2 regions of the Allobosea sp. GW823-FHT01F03 genome follow, and region 2 is predicted to be linked to the other one. Evidence: predicted binding sites of a transcription regulator. Region 2 holds the regulator's gene; the other holds the start of a gene.
The links. The regulator PhoB, encoded in region 2, activates phosphate uptake and scavenging genes when phosphate is short. The targets are predictions, from matches to a motif close to TGTCATNNANCTGTCAT.

Region 1: AC3RCC_RS20110 (alpha-D-ribose 1-methylphosphonate 5-triphosphate diphosphatase) is a predicted target of PhoB. The motif match lies at 1,575-1,591, and genes of this name have one in related genera.

What each region holds. Positions count from the first base shown of each region.
Region 1 is NZ_CM179505.1:4,184,656-4,188,041, forward strand. Features, by position in the region: gene AC3RCC_RS20105 (DUF1254 domain-containing protein) at 1-132, opposite strand, end outside; gene AC3RCC_RS20110 (alpha-D-ribose 1-methylphosphonate 5-triphosphate diphosphatase) at 362-1,504, opposite strand; gene AC3RCC_RS20115 (PhnD/SsuA/transferrin family substrate-binding protein) at 1,680-2,549, shown strand; gene AC3RCC_RS20120 (phosphonate ABC transporter ATP-binding protein) at 2,549-3,376, shown strand; gene phnE (phosphonate ABC transporter, permease protein PhnE) at 3,373-3,386, shown strand, end outside.
Region 2 is NZ_CM179505.1:279,918-283,303, forward strand. Features, by position in the region: gene AC3RCC_RS01315 (GcrA family cell cycle regulator) at 1-168, shown strand, start outside; gene AC3RCC_RS01320 (NUDIX hydrolase) at 239-679, shown strand; gene AC3RCC_RS01325 (YnfA family protein) at 676-996, shown strand; gene phoB (phosphate regulon transcriptional regulator PhoB) at 1,071-1,769, opposite strand; gene phoU (phosphate signaling complex protein PhoU) at 1,799-2,521, opposite strand; gene pstB (phosphate ABC transporter ATP-binding protein PstB) at 2,560-3,366, opposite strand.

The DNA.
Region 1 (3,386 bases), 1.8 Mb from region 2:
ATAGGCATCGACACCGATGGCATGAGCCTCGGCCTCGGTCAGCGCAGGCTGAGCGCTTTGAGCTGAGACGCCCTGGACCAACGCGGGGGCGAGGAAAAGGCCTAGAAAAACTGCAACGATGCTCCTGCTCATATCGCAACTCCCCAATTGCCGGATCGAAATTCCATGTGACTGACAAAAAGGAGGCCAATACTTCAATCAATACCAATGACCTCGCGTCAGGCGAAAACATTAACATGGAACAGTATTTCGACAATCGCGCCTTGCAGGCGGATACAACGGCAACTCCCCTGCGAAAGCACGAATTCGTTACTGCCGAGGCGAGCGGTGCAGGCAGGAGCCTGCACCTTCGACCTCGCGCTCAGGCGAGGATGCGCTGATCCACCAGATGCACCACCCGCCCGCCGGCAATGGTCGCGACGATGCGCGGCTGCGGCTCGGCTGCGACCAGCACGAGATCGGCGCGCTTGCCGGGTGCGATGACGCCGCGATCGAAAAGGCCCAGCGCCTCGGCCGGCCCCTGCGAGACCAGTTTCCAGGCCGCCTCGAAGCTCGCCGCCCCGCGCTCGGCGAGAATGAAGGGCGCGAGCGGCAGCGCCGGATAATAATAGTCGGAGGCGAGGATGGTGCAGAGCCCCTGACGCACCATCTCCTCGGCGGCCGGGCAGCCGGTATGCGAGCCGCCGCGCACGACATTGGGCGCGCCGAAGACGATCGGCTCGCCATGGGCTGCGGCCTCGCGCGTCGTCTCCTCGTCGATCGGGAACTCGGCCACGCTGACGCCGAGGTCGCGGTACCAGCGCCGCATCTGCGGGGTCATATCGTCATGCGAGAGGGCCGGCACCCCGGCCGCCCGTGCGGCGGCGGCGAGCCGCGCGATCGAAGCAGGGACCTCGTCGCGGCGGCTATGGACGTTCTCGACCAGCAGCATGAAGTCCTCATGTGAGAGGCCGGTGCGCTCGACCATCTTGCCGACCTTGTCCGGCCGGCTGCGCGATTTCAGCGTGCCCTCCATATGGTCGTTGAAGGCGAGCAGGCCGACGCGGCCGGCGGCCAGCCAGGCGAGGATCTCCGGCTCGGCGTCGAGATTATAGGTCTCGTGGCGGAGGTGAAAACGCGTATCGGCGCCGAGCTCGGGTCCGAGCCGCTCGATCGCCTCGATCAGGCGCCTTGCATTCTCGGCTCCGCGCAGGCCCGGCTCCCAGGACCAGGTGACGCCATGAAAGGCGGTGGTGATGCCGCTGGCGAGCAGAGCCCGGTCGGCATCACGCAAGGCGAGATCGATGTCGAAGGAAACGCCGGGGCGCGGCATGATATGGCGCTCGAAGGCATCGCCATGGCAGTCGACCAGACCGGGCAGGACGAGCAGGCCTGAGGCGTCGAGGCGCAGGGCATTGTCCGGCAGCGCCGTGTCGGACGGGGCGATCACGCCATCGCGCACCCGCAGATCGGCGATTTCGAGGCCGCCGGCCAGCACCCGGCCACCAGAGATCAACAGCGCCACCGCATCCACTCCTTGTCGCTGGCACCGGATCATCCGCGCCACTTCGGGCGAAGGCGCATGCGACCGGCAGATGACAGCCGCATGACGAGACCGGTCACTCAACCGTCGTGCGCCTGTCACCGCAACGTCGCACGGGCACTTTAGCGCCGCCTCCGAACCCCGCAGGAGGACGTCCATGCTGAAAAAGCTGGCATATGCATTCATCGCGGCTGCCGCCGCCTTCGTAACCCCGGCCGCCCAGGCGCAGGAGACGATCCGCTTCGCCGTGACCGATGTCGACGGGCTGGAATCGCTGCAGCGCGAATTCGGCCCGTTCAAGGCCGCCTTCGAGAAGCTCTCCGGGCTGAAGATGCAGTTCTTCGCGGTCTCCGGCCGCACCGCGGCGGTCGAGGCCATGGCCGCCGACCAGATCGATTTCGTGCTGACCGGCCCGGCCGAATATGTGGTCTTCAAGGCGCGCACCGGCGCGGTGCCGGTCGTCGGCTGGCAGCGGCCCGACTATTTCTCGCAGGTCGCCGTGCTCGCGAGCGGCCCGATCAAGTCGGTCGCCGATCTCAAGGGCAAGACCATCTCCTTCGGCGAGATCGGCTCGACCTCGCAACATCTCGGCCCGGCCCAGGCGCTCGCCGATTTCGGGCTCAAGTACAATGTCGACTACAAGCCGATCTTCGTGAAGCGCAATGTCGCCGCCGAAGCGGTGAAGCGCGGCGATATCGCAGCGATCGGCCTCAATCTCGGCCATCTCAACAGCATCCGCAAATCCGATCCGAAGACCGGCTTCACGGTGGTGGCACGCGGCCGCGATCTGCCCAATGACGTGATGATCGCCAGCCCGAAGGTGAAGCCGGAGGTGCTCGCCAAGGTCCGCAAGACCTTCCTCGACAATGGCCAGGAGCTGATGAAGGCCGTCGTCTCCGACACCGACGACAACAAGAAGTTCGCCGGCGGCGTCTTCCTGCCCGAGGTCAAGGACAGCGACTACGACTATGTCCGCTCGATCTACCAGACCATCGGCATCACCGAGTTCAACAAGTTCATCGAGTGATGACAGCGCATCTGCAGACGGAACAGACCACGGGCGCGCAAGCGCCCGTGGTCGCCATTTCCGGCCTCGCCAAGAGCTTCGGCACGCGCCGGATCATCGAGCGGCTGGACCTCACCATTCCCCAAGGTGAATCGCTGGCGCTGATCGGCGCCAACGGCACCGGCAAGTCGACGCTGCTGCGCATGATCGTGCGCCTCGCCGAGGCGGATGCCGGCACGATCTCGGTCTTGGGTGACGAGGTCGGAAGCCTGCGCGGAGCCGCGCTGAAGCGCTTCAGGGCACGGGTCGGCGTCGTCTTCCAGAAGCACAATCTGGTCTCGCGGCTGAGCGCGCTGAGCAATGTCGTGCATGGCGTCCAGTCGCGCCGCTCCGGCCCGCGCACCTGGGCGCAGGCGCTGGCCCCGGCCGAAATCCGGGACGAGGCGATGGAATGCCTTGCCGCCGTCGGGCTCGCGGACAAGGCGATGCAGCGGGCGGATTCGCTTTCCGGCGGCCAGTCGCAGCGCGTCGCGATCGCCCGCATGCTGATGCAGCGGCCGCAGATCGTGCTCGCCGACGAGCCCGATGCCAGCCTCGACCCGCGCGCCGGGCGCGAGGTGATGGAACTGCTGTTCCGGCTGACGCGCGACAAGGGGCTCACCCTCGTCTTCGTCTCGCACCACATGGCGCATGCAAGGCGCTTCTCCGACCGCATCGTCGGCCTCGGCAATGGCGGCATCGCGCTCGACCGGCGCGCCCTGCACTGCAACGAAGCCGAGCTCGCCGCCTTCTTCGAGGAGCCGGCCGAGGACGTTCCCGCCGCACAGCCGGCCCTGGTGTTCGCATGAGCCTGCAATC
Region 2 (3,386 bases):
CTGCGCGAATATATGTGCCGCTGGCCGATGGGCGACCCGACCTCGCCGGAATTCCGCTTCTGCGGCGGCCGCTCGCTGACCGGCATGCCCTATTGCGGCTATCATGCCCGCATCGCCTACCAGCCGGCGGCCGACCGGCGCCGCGACCGCAGCAAGGTGCGCGCCTGACCCGGCACCCCTGTGTAGAAGAATTGAAGCCGGCCCTCGGGCCGGCTTTTCCATTGGTGGAGAGACGCCGATGCGCACCGCAGAACGTCCCGCGCCCGTCGAATATGCCTGCGCCCTGACGATCCGGGGCGGAGACATCCTGCTCGGACTGAGAGCCCCGCATCGCCGCAACAGACCGTCCTGCTGGGACACGATCGGCGGGCATGTCGAGCCCGACGAGACGATCGAGCAGGCACTGAGACGCGAATTGCAGGAGGAGATCGGTATCGAGCCGACCAGCTTCACGCGCTTGACCACCATCGAGACGACCGAGAGCGACGGCGTCACCCCGGCTCTGTGGCATCTGTTCGCGGTGACCGGCTGGGTGGGCGAAGCCCGGATCAGCAATGACGAGCACAGCGAGATCCGCTGGTTCGACCTCGCCGAGGCCCGCGAGCTGTCGCCGCTCGCCTCGGAAGCCTACCGTCCGGTCTTCGCCCGGCTCGCGGCCAGCTTCGCCGCAGCGCCATGACCAGTTTCGCGATCTATCTGGGGGCCGCGCTGGCCGAGATCGCCGGCTGCTTCTCGTTCTGGGCCTGGCTCAAGCTCGGCAAATCGGCCTGGTGGCTGCTGCCGGGGCTTCTGGCGCTGGCGCTCTTCGCCTGGCTCTTGACGCTGATCGACAGCGCCGCCGCCGGCCGGGCCTTCGCCGCCTATGGCGGGGTCTACATCGTCGCGTCGCTGGGCTGGATGTGGCTGGTCGAGAAGGTGCCGCCGGACCGTTTCGACCTCACGGGCGCAGTCCTTTGCCTCGCCGGCGCAGCGGTGATCGTCGCCGCGCCGCGCTGAGCGTCGAACCTCCAGCCCTCATCCTGAGGAGCGATCGCAGATTGCGCCTCGAAGGATGAGGGCAGACTTGGCGCTCAGCTTCGCGCGAACGTCTCGTCGAAGGCGTAGCCGGCGCCGCGCACGGTGCGCAGCGGGTCCTTGGCGTCGTCGGGGGTGATCGCCTTGCGCAGGCGCCCGACATGGACGTCGACGGTGCGCTCGTCGATATAGACGTCGCGGCCCCAGACGGCGTCGAGCAGTTGGGCCCGCGAATAGACCCGGCCCGGGGCCTGCATCAGGAATTCGAGCAGGCGGAACTCGGTCGGACCGAGATGCAATTCGGCGCCTGCCCGGCGCACCCGCCGCGTCGTCCGGTCGAGCTCGAGATCGCCGGCGGTCAGCATGCCGACGACATGGCCGGGCTTGACCCGGCGCAGCAGCGCCTGGATGCGGGCGATCAGCTCCGGCAGCGAGAACGGCTTGACGACATAATCGTCGGCGCCGGTGGCGAGGCCGCGCACCCGCTCGGTCTCCTCGCCGCGCGCCGTCAGCATGATGATCGGCACCCGCTCCGTGTCGCGCCGGGCGCGCAGGCGCCGGCAGAGCTCGATGCCGGAAAGGCCGGGCAGCATCCAGTCGAGCAGGACGAGGTCAGGGGTATGGTCGCGCAAATGCAGCTCGGCATCGTCGCCGCGCGCGACGGTGTCGACCTCGAAGCCCTCGGCCTCGAGATTATAGCGGAGCAGCAGGGTCAGCGGCTCCTCATCCTCGACGATCAGGATGCGTGCAGGCATGTCGAGCCTCCGCTCAGGCGCCCATCCGCTCAGCCATTGGCCGCGGGCAGGTCGACCAGGATGTTGGTGGTGTCGAGCTTGGGCCGGCTCTCCTCCACCGACTGGCCGGTGATCAGGTAATGGATCGTCTCGGCGATGTTGGTGGTGTGATCGCCGATGCGCTCGACGTTCTTGGCGCAGAACAGAAGATGCGTGCAGAAGGTGATGTTGCGCGGATCTTCCATCATATAGGTCAGGAGCTCGCGGAAGAGCGAGGTGTAGAGCGCGTCGATCTCGTCGTCGCGGCGCCAGACCTCCATCGCCTTCTGCTCGTTGCTGGCGGCATAGGCGTCGAGCACGTCCTTGAGCTGCGCCTGGACCAGACGGCTCATATGCTCGAGCCCGACCACGGCGCGGTGCGGCGGCGAGAACTGGCCGGAGATCGCGACCGCGCGCTTGGCGATGTTCTTGGCGAGGTCGCCGACGCGCTCGATGTCAGCGGCGATGCGGATCGCCGAGATCAGCTCGCGCAGGTCGTTGGCGAGCGGCTGGCGCCGGGCGATGGTCAGCACCGCCTTCTCCTCGACATCGCGCTGGAGATTGTCGAGCCGCTGGTCGGCGGTGATCACCTTCTGGGCCAGCGCCGTGTCGCGGCGCACCAGCGCCACGGTGGAGTCGCCGAGCATGCGCTCGGACATGCCGCCCATCTCGGCCAGGCTGCGGCGCAGCCCTTCGAGGTCGGCATCATAGGAGCGGACGATATGGTCGGACATCGGGGCGAATCCTTCGAGGGCGAGCGGAACGGCAGGGCTCAGCCGAAGCGGCCGGTGACGTAGTCCTGCGTCTGCTTCTTGTTGGGGTTCATGAAGATGGTGTTGGTCGCGTCGAACTCGACGACCTCGCCGAGATACATGAAGGCGGTGTACTGCGAGACGCGCGCCGCCTGCTGCATGTTGTGGGTGACGATGACGATGGTGAAGTCGCTCTTCAGCTGCTCCAGCAGGTCCTCGATCTTGCCGGTCGAGATCGGGTCGAGGGCCGAAGTCGGCTCGTCGAACAGGATCACCTCGGGCTTCTGGGCGATGGTGCGGGCGATGCACAGGCGCTGCTGCTGGCCGCCGGAGAGCCCCATGCCGGAGCTCTTCAGCTTGTCCTTGACCTCGTCCCACAGGGCGGAGCGGCGCAGCGCGCCCTCGACGCGGTCGTCGAGCTCCGATTTCGGCGGCTTCTCGTAGAGGCGGATGCCGAAGGCGACGTTGTCGTAGATCGACATCGGGAAGGGCGTCGGCTTCTGGAAGACCATGCCGATGCGCGAGCGCAGCTCGTTGACGTCGACATCGTTGGAGATGACGTTGCGGCCGTCGAGCAGGACCTCGCCGGTGGCGCGCTGCTCCGGATAGAGCGAGTAGATCCGGTTGAAGATGCGCAGCAGGGTCGACTTGCCGCAGCCGGAGGGGCCGATCAGCGCGGTGACGTGGCGGTCACGGAAGCTGAGATTGACGTTCTTCAGCGCCTTGTGCTCGCCATAGTAGAAATCGAGGTTCTTCACCGCGATCCGGATCGGCGCCTGGGCGTCGAGGACCTGCGGGCTGAGTTCCAGGGTCGAGAGCATCGACATGTTCCTTCCGATCGGACGTG